DNA from 4 places in the Gordonibacter urolithinfaciens genome. Region 2 is predicted to be linked to each of the others. Evidence: predicted binding sites of a transcription regulator. Region 2 holds the regulator's gene; each other region holds the start of a gene.
The links. Region 2 encodes LexA, which represses DNA repair genes until DNA is damaged. Its sites were predicted from a motif close to CNAACANNTGTTNG; they were not measured.
Positions count from the first base shown of each region.

Region 1: the regulator LexA is predicted to act here: its motif matches at 1,570-1,583, upstream of BN3560_RS11710 (putative DNA modification/repair radical SAM protein).
Region 3: the regulator LexA is predicted to act here: its motif matches at 1,082-1,095, upstream of BN3560_RS06805 (sodium:solute symporter family protein).
Region 4: the regulator LexA is predicted to act here: its motif matches at 1,958-1,971, upstream of ruvC (crossover junction endodeoxyribonuclease RuvC).

Region 1 is NZ_LT900217.1:2,746,798-2,749,996, reverse strand. Features, by position in the region: gene BN3560_RS11725 (TetR/AcrR family transcriptional regulator) at 1-35, opposite strand, end outside; gene BN3560_RS11720 (hypothetical protein) at 465-1,193, shown strand; tRNA gene BN3560_RS11715 (tRNA-Thr) at 1,397-1,471, opposite strand; gene BN3560_RS11710 (putative DNA modification/repair radical SAM protein) at 1,617-3,128, shown strand; gene BN3560_RS11705 (TIGR03915 family putative DNA repair protein) at 3,125-3,199, shown strand, end outside.
Region 2 is NZ_LT900217.1:42,625-45,823, forward strand. Features, by position in the region: gene BN3560_RS00190 (ATP-binding cassette domain-containing protein) at 1-128, opposite strand, end outside; gene lexA (transcriptional repressor LexA) at 938-1,576, shown strand; gene hflX (GTPase HflX) at 1,779-3,098, opposite strand.
Region 3 is NZ_LT900217.1:1,573,176-1,576,374, reverse strand. Features, by position in the region: gene BN3560_RS06815 (phenylacetate--CoA ligase family protein) at 1-258, shown strand, start outside; gene BN3560_RS06810 (hypothetical protein) at 775-966, shown strand; gene BN3560_RS06805 (sodium:solute symporter family protein) at 1,210-2,748, shown strand; gene BN3560_RS06800 (ATP-binding protein) at 3,138-3,199, shown strand, end outside.
Region 4 is NZ_LT900217.1:2,515,831-2,519,029, reverse strand. Features, by position in the region: gene ruvB (Holliday junction branch migration DNA helicase RuvB) at 1-743, opposite strand, end outside; gene ruvA (Holliday junction branch migration protein RuvA) at 814-1,413, opposite strand; gene ruvC (crossover junction endodeoxyribonuclease RuvC) at 1,410-1,940, opposite strand; gene BN3560_RS10745 (YebC/PmpR family DNA-binding transcriptional regulator) at 2,102-2,902, opposite strand.

The DNA of each region.
Region 1 (3,199 bases), 2.7 Mb from region 2:
AAGTCCGCATGCTCCCTATCGTCCGTTGCACTCATTGCCGCCGCCTCCCTTCCTGCCGCTCTGCGGCCGTTGACCGCTCGGTCAACGGATTGGAGATCATGCTACCCCGTTGACTATTTTTTAGAAGGGGTCGAGGAGGTTTTTTCATTGGGAGAGCCGCCAAGCCCGTAGCGCGCCGGGCCCGCATGCGAGGCCGGCGCCCCCGAGCCATGTCTGCCTCGCATGCGAGGCAGACGGGCACGACCGACGCGCAAGGCCGGCATGTCACGCTGCACCCACCGACGCGCGCTGCCGCCCTCCCCTGCGACCGGCTGAAACGGGGAGGGGCACCCCCAGCCCCCTTCCCCCTCCTGCTCCCTCCCGCCCGCTCCTCCGGTGGCAGCCGGCCCGGCCCCCTCCTCGCCCGTCTGCTATCATGGACCCGTATCACGCGACACGCCCTCCCGCCGACGACAGGAGACGCCATGGCCCGCTCTTCGAACCTCCCCGAACCCACCGCATCCGCCGCTCCCGTCCGCGCGCTCGGAGCGCGCCGCCTGCTGCTGGCGCTCGCCGTCGTCCTGGCGCTCTACGCCGTCGACCTGGCGTGCGCGGCCACCGTGCCCGCCTCGGCCCACGCGTTCGCCGTGAACGTGGCCGTGCCGTTCGACCTCATGGTGTGCGTGCCCGCCGCGTTCTACCTGCTGGTGGTGCGCCGCCGCGGCCTCACGCCCCTGGCCGTGCTGCCGGTGGTGTGGGCGGGGTACCTCGCGGCGTCCCAGCTGGCCGCGCCGGGGCTGCTCTCGCCGCTGGCGGTCTCCGCGGCGGCGGGGTCGGCCGGCACGTTCTCGCTGCTGCCGCCGCTGTTCGCCGCCTCCTTGTACGCCCTTCTGTGGCTCGTGGCCGCCGCGCGCGCCAGCGTGCTGAACCCGCTGCTCGTGGACGACGAGACGCTCACCGTGCGCTGGGCCGCCTTCGTCTGCGAGGACGTGCCGCTGCGCCTCGTGACCGGCGTGGGTGCCGCCGCGCCCGACGTCCCCAAGCGCGAGCGCCTCGACCTGGGCGTCATGGGCGCCCCGCCCTGTTGGATCGAGCTCTCCGAGCCCCTGGAGGTCCGCACGCTCGCCGGAACGCGCCGCCCCGTGCGCGCCATCAACGTGTCGCCCGACAACGCCGCCGCCTTCAAGCGCCTGGTGGGAGCGCGCCTGCGCTAACGGCAGCGCTGGCGCATCGCAGGCCGCGACGAGACGGCCCCGGCCCGGGCATCGCCCGCCCCAGCCGGGCCTGCCAAGCGAGCCATGCCCGGGCCGACCGCAGCCGTGCAAGCCGACCCGGGCAGACCGCAGCCACCCGCACCCCTCGAGCCGCACGGCGACGAAAAAGGCCGGGGGCTGTGCGCCTCCGGCCTGCTGTTTCCTGGAGCCAGTGACAGGACTCGAACCTGCAACCCACAGTTTACAAAACTGTTGCGCTACCATTGCGCCACACTGGCATAAGAATTGTCGTGCCTGCGTATTGTACGACATCCTGTCCGTTTCGGGAAGAAGCATCCCCCATCTTGACAACGAATATCCGTTCGCCCATACTAAGCGAACAGATATTCTCGCGAACACTTGATCTGGCGAACGGGCGTGCGTATGGAACTGATCGACAAACTGGAGATACTTGCCGATGCGGCGAAATACGACGTGGCCTGCACTTCCTCGGGCATCGACCGCGACGCCCAGAAGGGGAAGCTTGGCAACACGATGGCGGCGGGATGCTGCCACAGCTTCGCGGCGGACGGGCGCTGCATCACGCTCTTGAAGGTGCTCATGACCAACGTGTGCGTCTACGACTGCGCCTACTGCGTGAACCGCTGTTCCAACGAGATGAGGCGCGCCGCCTTCACGCCGCAGGAGCTGGCCGACCTCACCATAGCGTTCTACCGTCGCAATTACATCGAGGGGCTGTTCTTAAGCTCGGGCGTCATCAAGAGCCCCGACTACACCACCGAGCTCATGATCCAGACGCTGTCGCTCCTGCGGGGCGAGCACGGCTTCCGCGGCTACATCCACGCCAAGGCCGTGCCCGGCACCTCCCCCGAGCTCGTGGACGAGCTGGGGCATCTGGCCGACCGCATGAGCGTGAACATGGAGCTGCCCTCGCAGCAGAGCCTGGCCCTGCTCGCCCCCGAGAAGAACAAGCAGCAGATCATCGCCCCCATGCGCCAGATCCGCGACAACATCGCCGTGGACAAGGACACCCGCGCGCTCGTGCGCAAGAACACGACCTACATGAAGGCGGTCAAGCCGAAGAAGAAGGAGCGGGCCTTCGTGCCCGCCGGCCAGTCCACGCAGATGATCGTGGGGGCCACGCCCGAGAGCGACTTCCAGATACTCAACCTCTCGGCCGCGCTCTACCGCACGCTCTCGCTCAAGCGCGTGTTCTTCAGCGCCTACACGCCCGTGAACGACGACGCGCGTCTGCCCGGCACCGACGCCCTGCAGCTCAACCGCGAGCACCGGCTCTACCAGGCGGACTGGCTCCTGCGCTTCTACCGCTTCGACGTCACCGAGATCATCGACGAGGAGCACCCGTTCCTGGACCCCGAGGTCGACCCGAAGGCGAACTGGGCCCTCAACAACCTGGACTTCTTCCCCGTGGAGGTGAACAAGGCGCCGCTCGAGGCACTGCTGCGCGTACCCGGCATCGGCGTGAAGGGCGCGCACTCCATCATGCGCGCCCGGCGCTCCACCACGCTCGGCGAGCGCGAGCTGCGCAAGCTGGGCATCGCCTACAAGCGGGCGCGCTTCTTCATCACCTGCAACGGCAGCTACGCCGGCCAGGGAACGGACTTCTCTCGAGAGGGCCTGCGGGCGCATTTAGCCGCAACGCCGAAGGGCGGCGGCCACGGCCGTCGCGCAGACAAAGCCATCCCCGGCCAGCTGAGCCTGTTCGAGAGCGTGGAGACGCCCGAGAAGGCCCGCATCGCGCAGGGTGCGGGGGCCGATCCCCGCGGGCACTTGGGCGCGGCGACAGGCGGTCGCCTGGGAACGGCGCCCGCCGGACAGCTCGGCAGCAGGGCGAACGGACAGCGCCACGGGAATGCCGACGGCGCGTTTGGCTGGCAGCACGCCCTCGAGCAACCCGAGGCGGCCTGCGCATGAGCACCGACCACGGAACCGGCTTCGAACGGCCCTCGGGAGCTGCGGCGGCCGAGGCCGGTTCCGGCCGCTCG
Region 2 (3,199 bases):
CTCTTGCCGGCTCCGTTCGGGCCGACCACGCCGGTCCAGCCGGGCGCGAACACGGCGGATGCGTCATCGAGCGCCAAGGCATCGGCGCCGTCGTAGGTATAGGTAAGATGGCGGGCTGAAACGAACACGGAAGGGCCTCCCTTCGAGAGGCACCGGATTCAATGCTTTTCGCGCTGGCAACCTGGCGCCGATGAGACGGCGAGGCTAGGGATAGGAACATCAAGGAACAGCAACGAAAGCGCACCCGGTGCGGAGCTTGCATGACCTGGCGGGTGCCCGAAGGCTTTCGTTAGAACTTCATGTTCCTTGTCTCCTTCTCGAAGGCCGCATTCACAGCAGCCTGTCTGGGATTTCGGTTCAAAAGGCAGTCTACCACATGGACCTGCAAGGAGGAAGGGTCCTGCGGGGTGGAAAGGCGATGGAACGGCAGCGCCATGGTGGCGAGGATGCCGCGCAGTCACAGAAATGCAGTATCCATGGGCGTTCCGAAGTCGCTAGAAGCTGATGAAAATGCTGAGGAAGGCGAAAACGGAGAAGACGCATCCGGCAAGAGCGCCTTGCCACGGCCTCACACGGCCGTAAGCGCGACCTGCCGCACTGCCATGACGAAGAACCCGCGCCATCTCCGTAGCGCCAAGTCTGCGAGCACGGCACGCAGCAGACGGTACCTGACGCGCGTGCGAATGCTGCAGCGGCGCGCAAGCACCTTGGGAACCGCTCCCTGGAAACTCGATGATAGCCCCGGCTGCGGATACACGGTTGAACTCCGGCTGCAGGGCCGACGTGCCATCGAAGGGGCACCGCATCTCGAAATTCTTCATCTTTCTGCCTCCTAGGCCTTGCGTAGAACCTTTGTTCGCATATATAATAGAACGAACAAAAGTTCATGTCAATACGTATTTAAAACATTTGTTCGTTCAAGGGAAAGGAACGGGGCATGTCCGACAAAGTGACGAAACGCCAGAAGGCGGTGCTCGACTGCATCGAGGAGTGCATCCGCGAGAAGGGCTACGGTCCCACGGTGCGCGAGGTCTGCCAAAGCTTGGGCCTTTCCTCCCCTTCGACAGTCCACGTGCACCTCAAAGCACTCGAGGACAAGGGGCTCATCAAGCGCGATCCCCTCAAGTCGCGTTCCATCGCGCTCACCTATCCGCTTGGCGATGCAGAGAGCACTTCCAACGTCATCAAGCCCAGCTTCAACAAGGTGGTGAACGTGCCGCTCGTGGGCAATGTGGCGGCCGGCTCCCCCATCCTCGCCGAGGAGAACATCACCGACACCATCTCGCTTCCCACCGACATCGTGGGCGATGCACCGTCGTTCCTGCTGTCGGTACGGGGCGAATCGATGATCGAGGCGGGCATCAACGACGGCGACTACGTGGTGGTGAAAGAACAGCCCGTCGCCAACAACGGCGACATCGTCGTGGCCATCATCGACGACGGCGCGACGGTCAAGCGCTTCTACAAGGAATCCGACCATATCCGCCTGCAGCCGGAGAACTCCACGATGGAGCCCATCATCACCACCGACTGCTCCATCGCGGGCAAGGTAGTGGCGGTGTTCCGTCGCCTGTAGGCGACGCCTTGCGGGGCCCTGCCGAAGGAGCGAGACGCCCTGTTGGATTACGGCCCCTGCAGGAGAAACGCCGGCCTTGGGATGAGGGGCGCTCGTTCGTCCCGAGACCGACCGGTGATCCGAGATCGCGTCATCCGGTCGCAAACTACTTGGTTAGAGTTACTCTAACCAAGTAGTTTGCAGCTTTCTGAAAGGGACGTGCCTAACGGTCCTTCTCCGCCACGTAGGGGCGAAACAGGCCGGCAAAGGACGGAGCAGCCAACATGACGAGGTGCGTACCGTCCTCCTCGTGCTTTTCCGACAGGATATGGCAACGCTCGTGCGCGAGGGAGACGAGATCTCCCCGGTTGTAGGGAATCACTATGGCGAGATGCTCGTCCTGCGCCGAGGCGACACGGGCGATATGCCCGACAAGCTCGCTTATGCCCTCCCCTGTTGCCGCCGATACGAATTGGGCCTGTGGATGACGCGCCTTGAGAGCATCGAAATGTTCCTTGTCGAGCAGGTCGCATTTGTTGAATACGAGCACGCGAAGCAAGTCTTGAGCTTCGATCTGCCCGAGCACGTCCTCCACCGCAGCGATCTGCGCCTCGTACTCGTCCGACGACGCATCCACCACATGCAGCACGAGATCGGCTCCCGTGATCTCGTCGAGCGTGGACTTGAACGCCTCGATGAGCGTGGTCGGCAGCTTCTGGATGAACCCGACCGTGTCGGTGACGGTGATCTCGCGCCCTTCGGGCAGCTCGAACTTGCGCGTAGTGGAGTCCAGCGTGGCGAACAGCTTGTCGTAGGCCAGCACGTCCGCGTTCGTCAAGCGGTTGAGCAGGCTCGACTTTCCGGCGTTCGTGTAACCGGCCAGCGCCACTTTGAACATGCCGCTCTCGTAGCGGCTCTCGCGCTGGATGGCGCGTACCTCGGCCAGGTGCTTGAGCTCGCGCTTGATGGACGTGATGCGCTTGCGCACCATGCGACGGTCGACCTCGAGCTGGCTCTCGCCCTCGCCGAAGCGCGAGCCCACGCCGCCGCCCATGCGGTTCGAGGCCAAGTGGGCCCACATGCCGCGCAAACGCGGCAGCAGGTACTCGTTCTGGGCGAGCCGCACCTGCAGGCGGCCCTCCTTGCTGGTGGCATGCAGCGCGAAGATGTCGAGGATGAGCGCCGTGCGGTCGATGACCTTCACTTCCTTGCCGACTACCTTCTCGAGGTTCGACTGCTGCGAGGGCGTGAGCTCGTCGTCGAACACCACGAGATCGGCCGCGTGGGCGCGTGCCAGCTCGGCAACCTCCTCGGCCTTGCCCGAGCCGACGAACGTGCGCGGGTTCGGCGCGTCGAGCTTTTGCGTGGTGACGGCCGCAACGTCGGCGCCCGCCGTGTCCACGAGACGCTCGAGCTCGGCAAGCGACGAGGCCAGCGGCCAGGAGGCGCCGGGGCGGTCGACGCCCACCAGCACGGCCTTCTCGCGGCGCTCTTCGGAAACGGGGATCGCGCCCCGCGTGATTACGGATTCAAATTCAGACATGGAGCCAACCTTTCGAAGCAAGAAGGGACACGCCGGCGCGGATGGCGGCGTGCGGAGACAGTCGGGCGCGGTCGCAACCGCTAGAGAAACGCGTGTGCTGT
Region 3 (3,199 bases), 1.5 Mb from region 2:
GTGGAGGAGGTCATCGCCGCCACCGACGGCACGAGCTCGGAGTACCAGGTGATGATCGAGAACATCAGCGGCAAGGACGTGCTCACCGTGCTGTTCGAGACCCCGCTCGACGGCGAGGCGAAGACCCGCGCCGAGGAGGAGCTGGCGCTTATCTTCAAGGCGAAGTGCGGCTGCACCCCCGACGCGAAGGGCGTCCCCATGGGCGAGCTGCCCCGTTCGGAGAAGAAGACCAAGCGCATCTTCGACAGCCGGTACTAGTTCCGTTTGCCTACGGCAAACGGAACCAGCCGATGCTGCGGGCGGCTGCGGTACCCGATCTTCGCGCGATCGCAGAAGATCGGGTACCAAAGTACGCGTCGCCTTCGCGATCTCACGAACCTCGGGCACCTCAGCCGCCCTCGCTGACTTACTACGCCAACCTGCGCGGCCGTTATGCGGCCTCCGGCCGCATGGCCGGGGCGCTGCGCCCCGGCCAACCAACCGCGCGGCCGTTTTCGCGCCTGCGGCGCGAAGGCCGCCCTGCGGGCGGCCGGCGGCGGCTCTCCCGTGGTTTTCGCGCCTGCCGGCGCGAAAGGGCGCTCTGGCAAGCGCCCTGCTCAACCTGCGAGCCCGTTATGCGGCCTCCGGCCGCATGGGCGGATCGCTGCGCTTCCGCCCGATCAACCTGTGCGCTCCGTATGCTTCACGTGAAACATACGTTCGCTAGCGGGAGAAACGAGGCGGTCTGCTCACTTTTTCGCTGACCGAAGCGCTCCACTGTGATAAAGTATGCGCATGCATTCCGCGAAGGGACATATCGTCGTTGACGAGCGCTGGCGTTTCGAGCTGGCCGTCGCGGCCGTGTGTCGCGCCTTCGCTCCGCGTGCTTCCGAATGCCTCTCGCCGTCTGCCTTGCAGCGCACGGTCGCACAGCAGGATGACGGAACCTACCGCGCCATCTCCTATTATTCCTATCGATACCTCTAGCACATGGGTTTGCCCGTGGTGCTGCGACGTGTCGAACTCCGGCATGAAGCGCCCCGCAGCCGGCAAAGTCATGTGCGCCACCGCGCGGGCCTGTTCTTCGCGTGACGTTTCATGTGAAACATTTGTTCTTAAATCGCAGGACATTGAGACGAGTGTTTCACGTGAAACACGCGGGGGAGAGGGCTCGGATTACTCGAGCAAGCGCTGCCGCCAGGCAGCGCGCGATACGATGGGAATACTCCAATGATCGAAAAGATATGCATGGTGCTCATTTTCGTGGGCGTGGCGGTGGGCGTGGGCATATACTGCCGACGCCACACCGGCACTGTCGACGGCTTCATTCTGGGCGGCCGCAACGTGGGGCCGTGGCTCTCCGCGTTCGCGTTCGGCACGAGCTACTTCTCCGCTGTCATCTTCGTGGGATACGCCGGTCAGTTCGGCTGGAAGTACGGCATAGCGGCCACGTGGATCGGCATCGGCAACGCCATCCTCGGCAGCTTGCTGGCCTGGTGGGTGCTCGGCCCGCGCACACGCGAGATGACGCACCGGCTGGGCGCGTCCACGATGCCCGAGTTCTTCGGCGCGCGCTTCCAGTCGAAGGGCTTGCGCATCGCGGCCGCGGCCATCATCTTCGTGTTCCTCATCCCGTACACGGCCAGCGTCTACAACGGCCTGTCGCGTCTGTTCGGCATGGCGTTCGGGCTGCCCTACGAGTGGTGCGTCATCGGCATGGCCGTTATCACCTGCATCTACGTGGTGCTGGGCGGCTACATGGCCACCGTCATGAACGACTTCATCCAGGGCATCGTCATGCTGCTGGGCATCGTGGCGGTCATCGTGGCCGTGCTGGTGAACAACGGCGGCTTCACCGAGGCCATCACCACGCTCTCACTCATCCCAGCCGAGGGGTCCGAGATGGCCGGCCCGTTCGTGAGCTTCTTCGGGCCGAACCTGCCTGACCTCATCGGCGTCATCATTCTCACCAGCCTGGGCACGTGGGGCCTGCCGCAGATGGTGCAGAAGTTCTACGCCATCAAGAGCGGCCCGGCTATCAAGCAGGGCGCCATCATCTCCACGGTGTTCGCCATGATCGTGGCCGGCGGAAGCTACTTCCTAGGTGGGTTCGGCCGCCTGTACGGCGGGCAGGTGGAGATGACGGCCGTCGGCACGCCGGTGTACGATTCCATCATCCCCACCATGCTGTCCACGCTGCCCGACCTGCTCATCGGCATCGTGATCGTGCTGGTGCTGAGCGCATCCATGTCCACGCTGTCGTCGCTCGTGCTCACGTCGTCGTCCACGCTCACGCTCGACCTCATCAAGGACAACCTTGTGAAGAACATGAGCGAGAAGAAGCAGCTGTCGTACATGCGCGTGCTGTTGGTGGTGTTCATCGTGATCTCGGCGGTGCTGGCGCTCGTGCAGTACAACTCGTCCATCACGTTCATCGCGCAGCTCATGTCCATCAGCTGGGGCGCGCTGGCCGGTTCGTTCTTGGGCCCGTTTTTCTGGGGGCTGTTCTCCAAGCGCATCTCGCGGCCGGCCGTGTGGGCCAGCTTCATCGTGGGCGTGGGCCTGACCACGGGGAACATGATCGCCGGGTTCGTGGGCACGGCGTTCATCGCCAGCCCCATCAATTGCGGCGCCATCGCCATGGTGCTGTCGCTGGTCATCGTTCCGGTGGTGAGCCTGTTCACGAAGCGCGTGGACTTCGAGGTGGATCCGCCGCGCGTGGAGGGCGCTATCGACCGCGAGTACGAGCAGGAGCTGGAAGCGGAATAGGGCTGTGCGGCCGCCCCGCGCGAGGGACGGCAGGCACGCTCCCAGTGCGGGTATGCTCGGGCTGGGAGCGCGGCCGCGCCGTCTCATTCGTCTGTCGCACGAATGGATGCTTCATGAGAAACATCCGTTCGGCGGGCACGTAGCGGAAGCGCCCGCGGACGTCGCGGGCAGTGGTCGGCGTTTTTTCATTTGCTCGCCATTTGCTTTTCTGGGAGCGCTCGATGCCTTGCGCCGAGCGCTCCGAGGTCGATTCGCCTCCCGCAGCGCTTCTGACCAGGAGCGCTGCGGTCCTTTTCGCCCCAAATCCGCCCCGAATCTCATTTGCTCGCCGTTTGCTTTTCATTTGCTTCGTTGCTATGCTAGCGTTCAAAATGGAGCGAAGGAGCACTATGCAGAATATCGGAGCCTTGATTGAGAATCTTCGGAAACTTCCCAATGAAACGGAATACGT
Region 4 (3,199 bases), 2.5 Mb from region 2:
TTGAGCAGGCGGTTAGCCAAGCGCGGCGTGCCACGGCTGCGCCGCGCTATTTCCAGCGCGCCGTCCTCGGCTATGTCCACCCCGAGGATCGCCGCAGAGCGGCACACGATGGAGCCCAGCTCCTCGGGCGTGTAGTACGCCAGCCGGAACACCATGCCGAAGCGGTCGCGCAAGGGCCCGGTGAGCAGCCCCGTGCGCGTCGTGGCGCCGATGAGCGTGAAATGCGGCAGGTCGAGCCTGATGGAGCGCGCGGCCGGCCCCTTCCCCACCACGATGTCCAGCGCGAAGTCCTCGAGCGCGGGGTAGAGAACCTCCTCCACCATGCGGTTCAGGCGGTGTATCTCGTCGATGAACAGCACGTCGCCTTCCTCGAGGTTCGTGAGGATGGCGGCCAGGTCGCCCGTGCGCTCGATGGCAGGGCCGCTCGTGGTGCGGATGCTGGCACCCAACTCGTTGGCCACCACGGTGGCGAGCGTGGTCTTGCCCAGGCCCGGAGGGCCCGAGAACAGGATGTGGTCGACCACGTCGCCGCGCGCCCGCGCCGCCTCGATGAGGATGGCGAGCGATTCCTTCACCTTCGTCTGGCCCAGGTAGTCGCCCAATCGCTTCGGGCGCAGGCTGCGGTCGAGGACGAGGTCGTCCTCCGTGAGCTCGGCCGTCACGGCACGCGGCGGCACCGACGCCGCGTCTGCGCCGTCAGCCACGTAGCCCAGGCCCTCTATCTCGATGTCGTCGTGCGCCATAACCGCCTAACTTCGCAAGCCGTCCCGTCCGTCGCTTCGCCTACCAAGGTACCACACGCGCCCGCGCGCGTCAGCGCTCGGTTCCCAACCGTTTGAGGGCGTACTGGAGAACGGCGCTGTCAGAGACACCCTCCGGCGCGCCCTTCAAGGCCAGGTCGGCCTCGGCCGCCGTGAACCCCATGGACAGCAGCGCCTCGTGCGCGCCGCGCAGCTGCTCGGCGGCGCGGGCGGCGGGCACCTCCCCCTCGTCGAACAGGCTCGCGAGCCCTTGGTCGAGGGACCCCTTCAACTCCAGGATGATGCGCGAGGCCGTCTTCTTCCCCACACCCGGTATCTTCGACACGGCCGCCACGTCCTGCGCGGCGATGGCCGCGACGAGCGCCTGCGGCGTGAACACCGACAACGCCGCCAAGGCCACTTTGGGGCCGACGCCGCCCACGCCGATAAGACGCTCGAACAGCGCCTTCTCCTCCACCGTCATGAACCCGTACAGGGCGATGGCGTCGTCGCGCACCTGCAGGTACGTGTGCACCTCCACGGACGCGCCCGCCTCGGGCAGCTTCGACAGGCTGGCCTGCGACATGCCCACGGCATAGCCCACCCCGTTCACGTCGATGAACGCGGCAGCGGCGGTCTTGCCCGCCAGCCTTCCCTTCAAGAACGCGATCATCGCGCGCCTCCTCCCGATGCGGCCGCGGCGGTCGCCGCCGCGAAGCCCTCGTGGGTCGTGTAGCAGATGGCGGCCGCCAGCGCGTCGGCCGCATGGTCGGGGCTCGGCACCGCCTCGAGCGCCAGCAGCTGGCGCACCATGTACTGCACCTGCTCCTTGTCCGCCGAGCCGGCGCCCACCACGGCCAGCTTGATCTGGCTGGGCGAGAACTCGCCCACCGGCAGGTCGCCCTCGGCGCACGCCACGAGCGCCGCGCCGCGCGCCTGGCCTGTGGCGAAGGCGCTCTGCGCGTTCGCGCCGAACCACACCGTCTCGATGCCCACGCATGTGGGCGCGAACCGCCTGATGACGGCCGCCATCTGCTCGTGTATCTTGCCCAAGCGCCGCGCGAGCGGCGCCTGGGCCGGCGTGGAGATGCAGCCGTAGGCCACGCACGCCAGCCGCGGCCCGCTTTGCGCCACCACGCCCCAGCCCGTGTCCGCCAGGCCCGGGTCGATGCCGAGTATCGTCCGTTCGGTGCGCGCCATCCGTTCCCTTCGGTTCGCAAACGTTTGTTCGTGCTATCCTACCACAAAAAAGACGCGCCGGGAGCGCGTCTTTCAAGTAATCCATCGTTCGCCGACCACGCCTCGCGGCAGGGCGCGAAAGGGCGCCGATCGGTTTCGGCGGTCGTCAGGCTGCCGGAGCCCTACTCGTCGAGCGCCTCGGCGATCTCGTCGGTGATGTCCATGGTGTGGTAGACGTTCTGCAGGTCCTCGAGCTCCTCCAGCTTGTCCACCAGGCGCATGACCTTCTTCGCGTCGGACACGCTCACCTGGGTGGGCGTGGTGGGGATCATGGTGAGCTCGGCGCCCTTCGTCTCGGTGCCGGCCTCTTCCAGCGCCTTCTTCACGGCCATGAGGTCGGTGGGGCCGGTGTAGATGATCCACTCGTCCTCGGCGTCCTCGTAGTCGTCGCCGCCGGCCTCGGCCACGGCGAGCATGAACTCCTCCTCGTCGGCCGCGGCGCCATTCGGCTTCACGGGGTTCTTCTTGTCGCCCGTCTCGACCTCCTTGGGAACCATGATCTGGCCCTTGCGCTCGAACTGAAACGCCACGGAGCCGGAGGTGCCCAGGGAGCCGCCCGCATGCGAGAACGCGCTGCGCACGTCGGCCGCGGTGCGGTTGCGGTTGTCGGTCAGCGCCTCGCAGTATACGGCGATGCCGGCCGGGCCGTAGCCCTCGTAGACGACCTCCTCGTAGTTCGCGGCATCCTTGCCGGAGCCGAACGCCTTGTCGATGGCGGTCTTGATCTTGTCCTTCGGCAGGGAGTAGCCCTTGGCCTTCTCGATGGCGGCCGCCAGCGACGCGTTGTTCTCGGGGTTCGGGTCGCCGCCCTCTTTCGCGGCCACCGTGATGATGCGCGACAGCTTGGAGAACAAGGCCGAGCGCTTCGCGTCCTGCGCCGCCTTGCGGTGTTTCGTTGTAGCCCACTTAGAATGCCCAGACATATACTTCCCTTCCACAGAGCACTATCGGCCAAATATTCTAGCACATCCGTCAAATACCCTGCTCGCTTATCGCACGGTCTTCAAAAAACGGCCTGCGACGGCCCGGCCGGGCCAGTCGGGCCGGACGGCCGGGTGTCCAGGCGCGGGCTCGCACGGGGCGAGTTGACGGACGTGCGACGGCGTGCCTACGGTACCGTGACCGAGCCGCCGATTCAGCAGCACGCCCCTACAATGGCTGGAAGACGAGGGACGCCGGCGTCCGGCGGTTCCTCCCTGACCGCCCGTCAACCAAAAGGA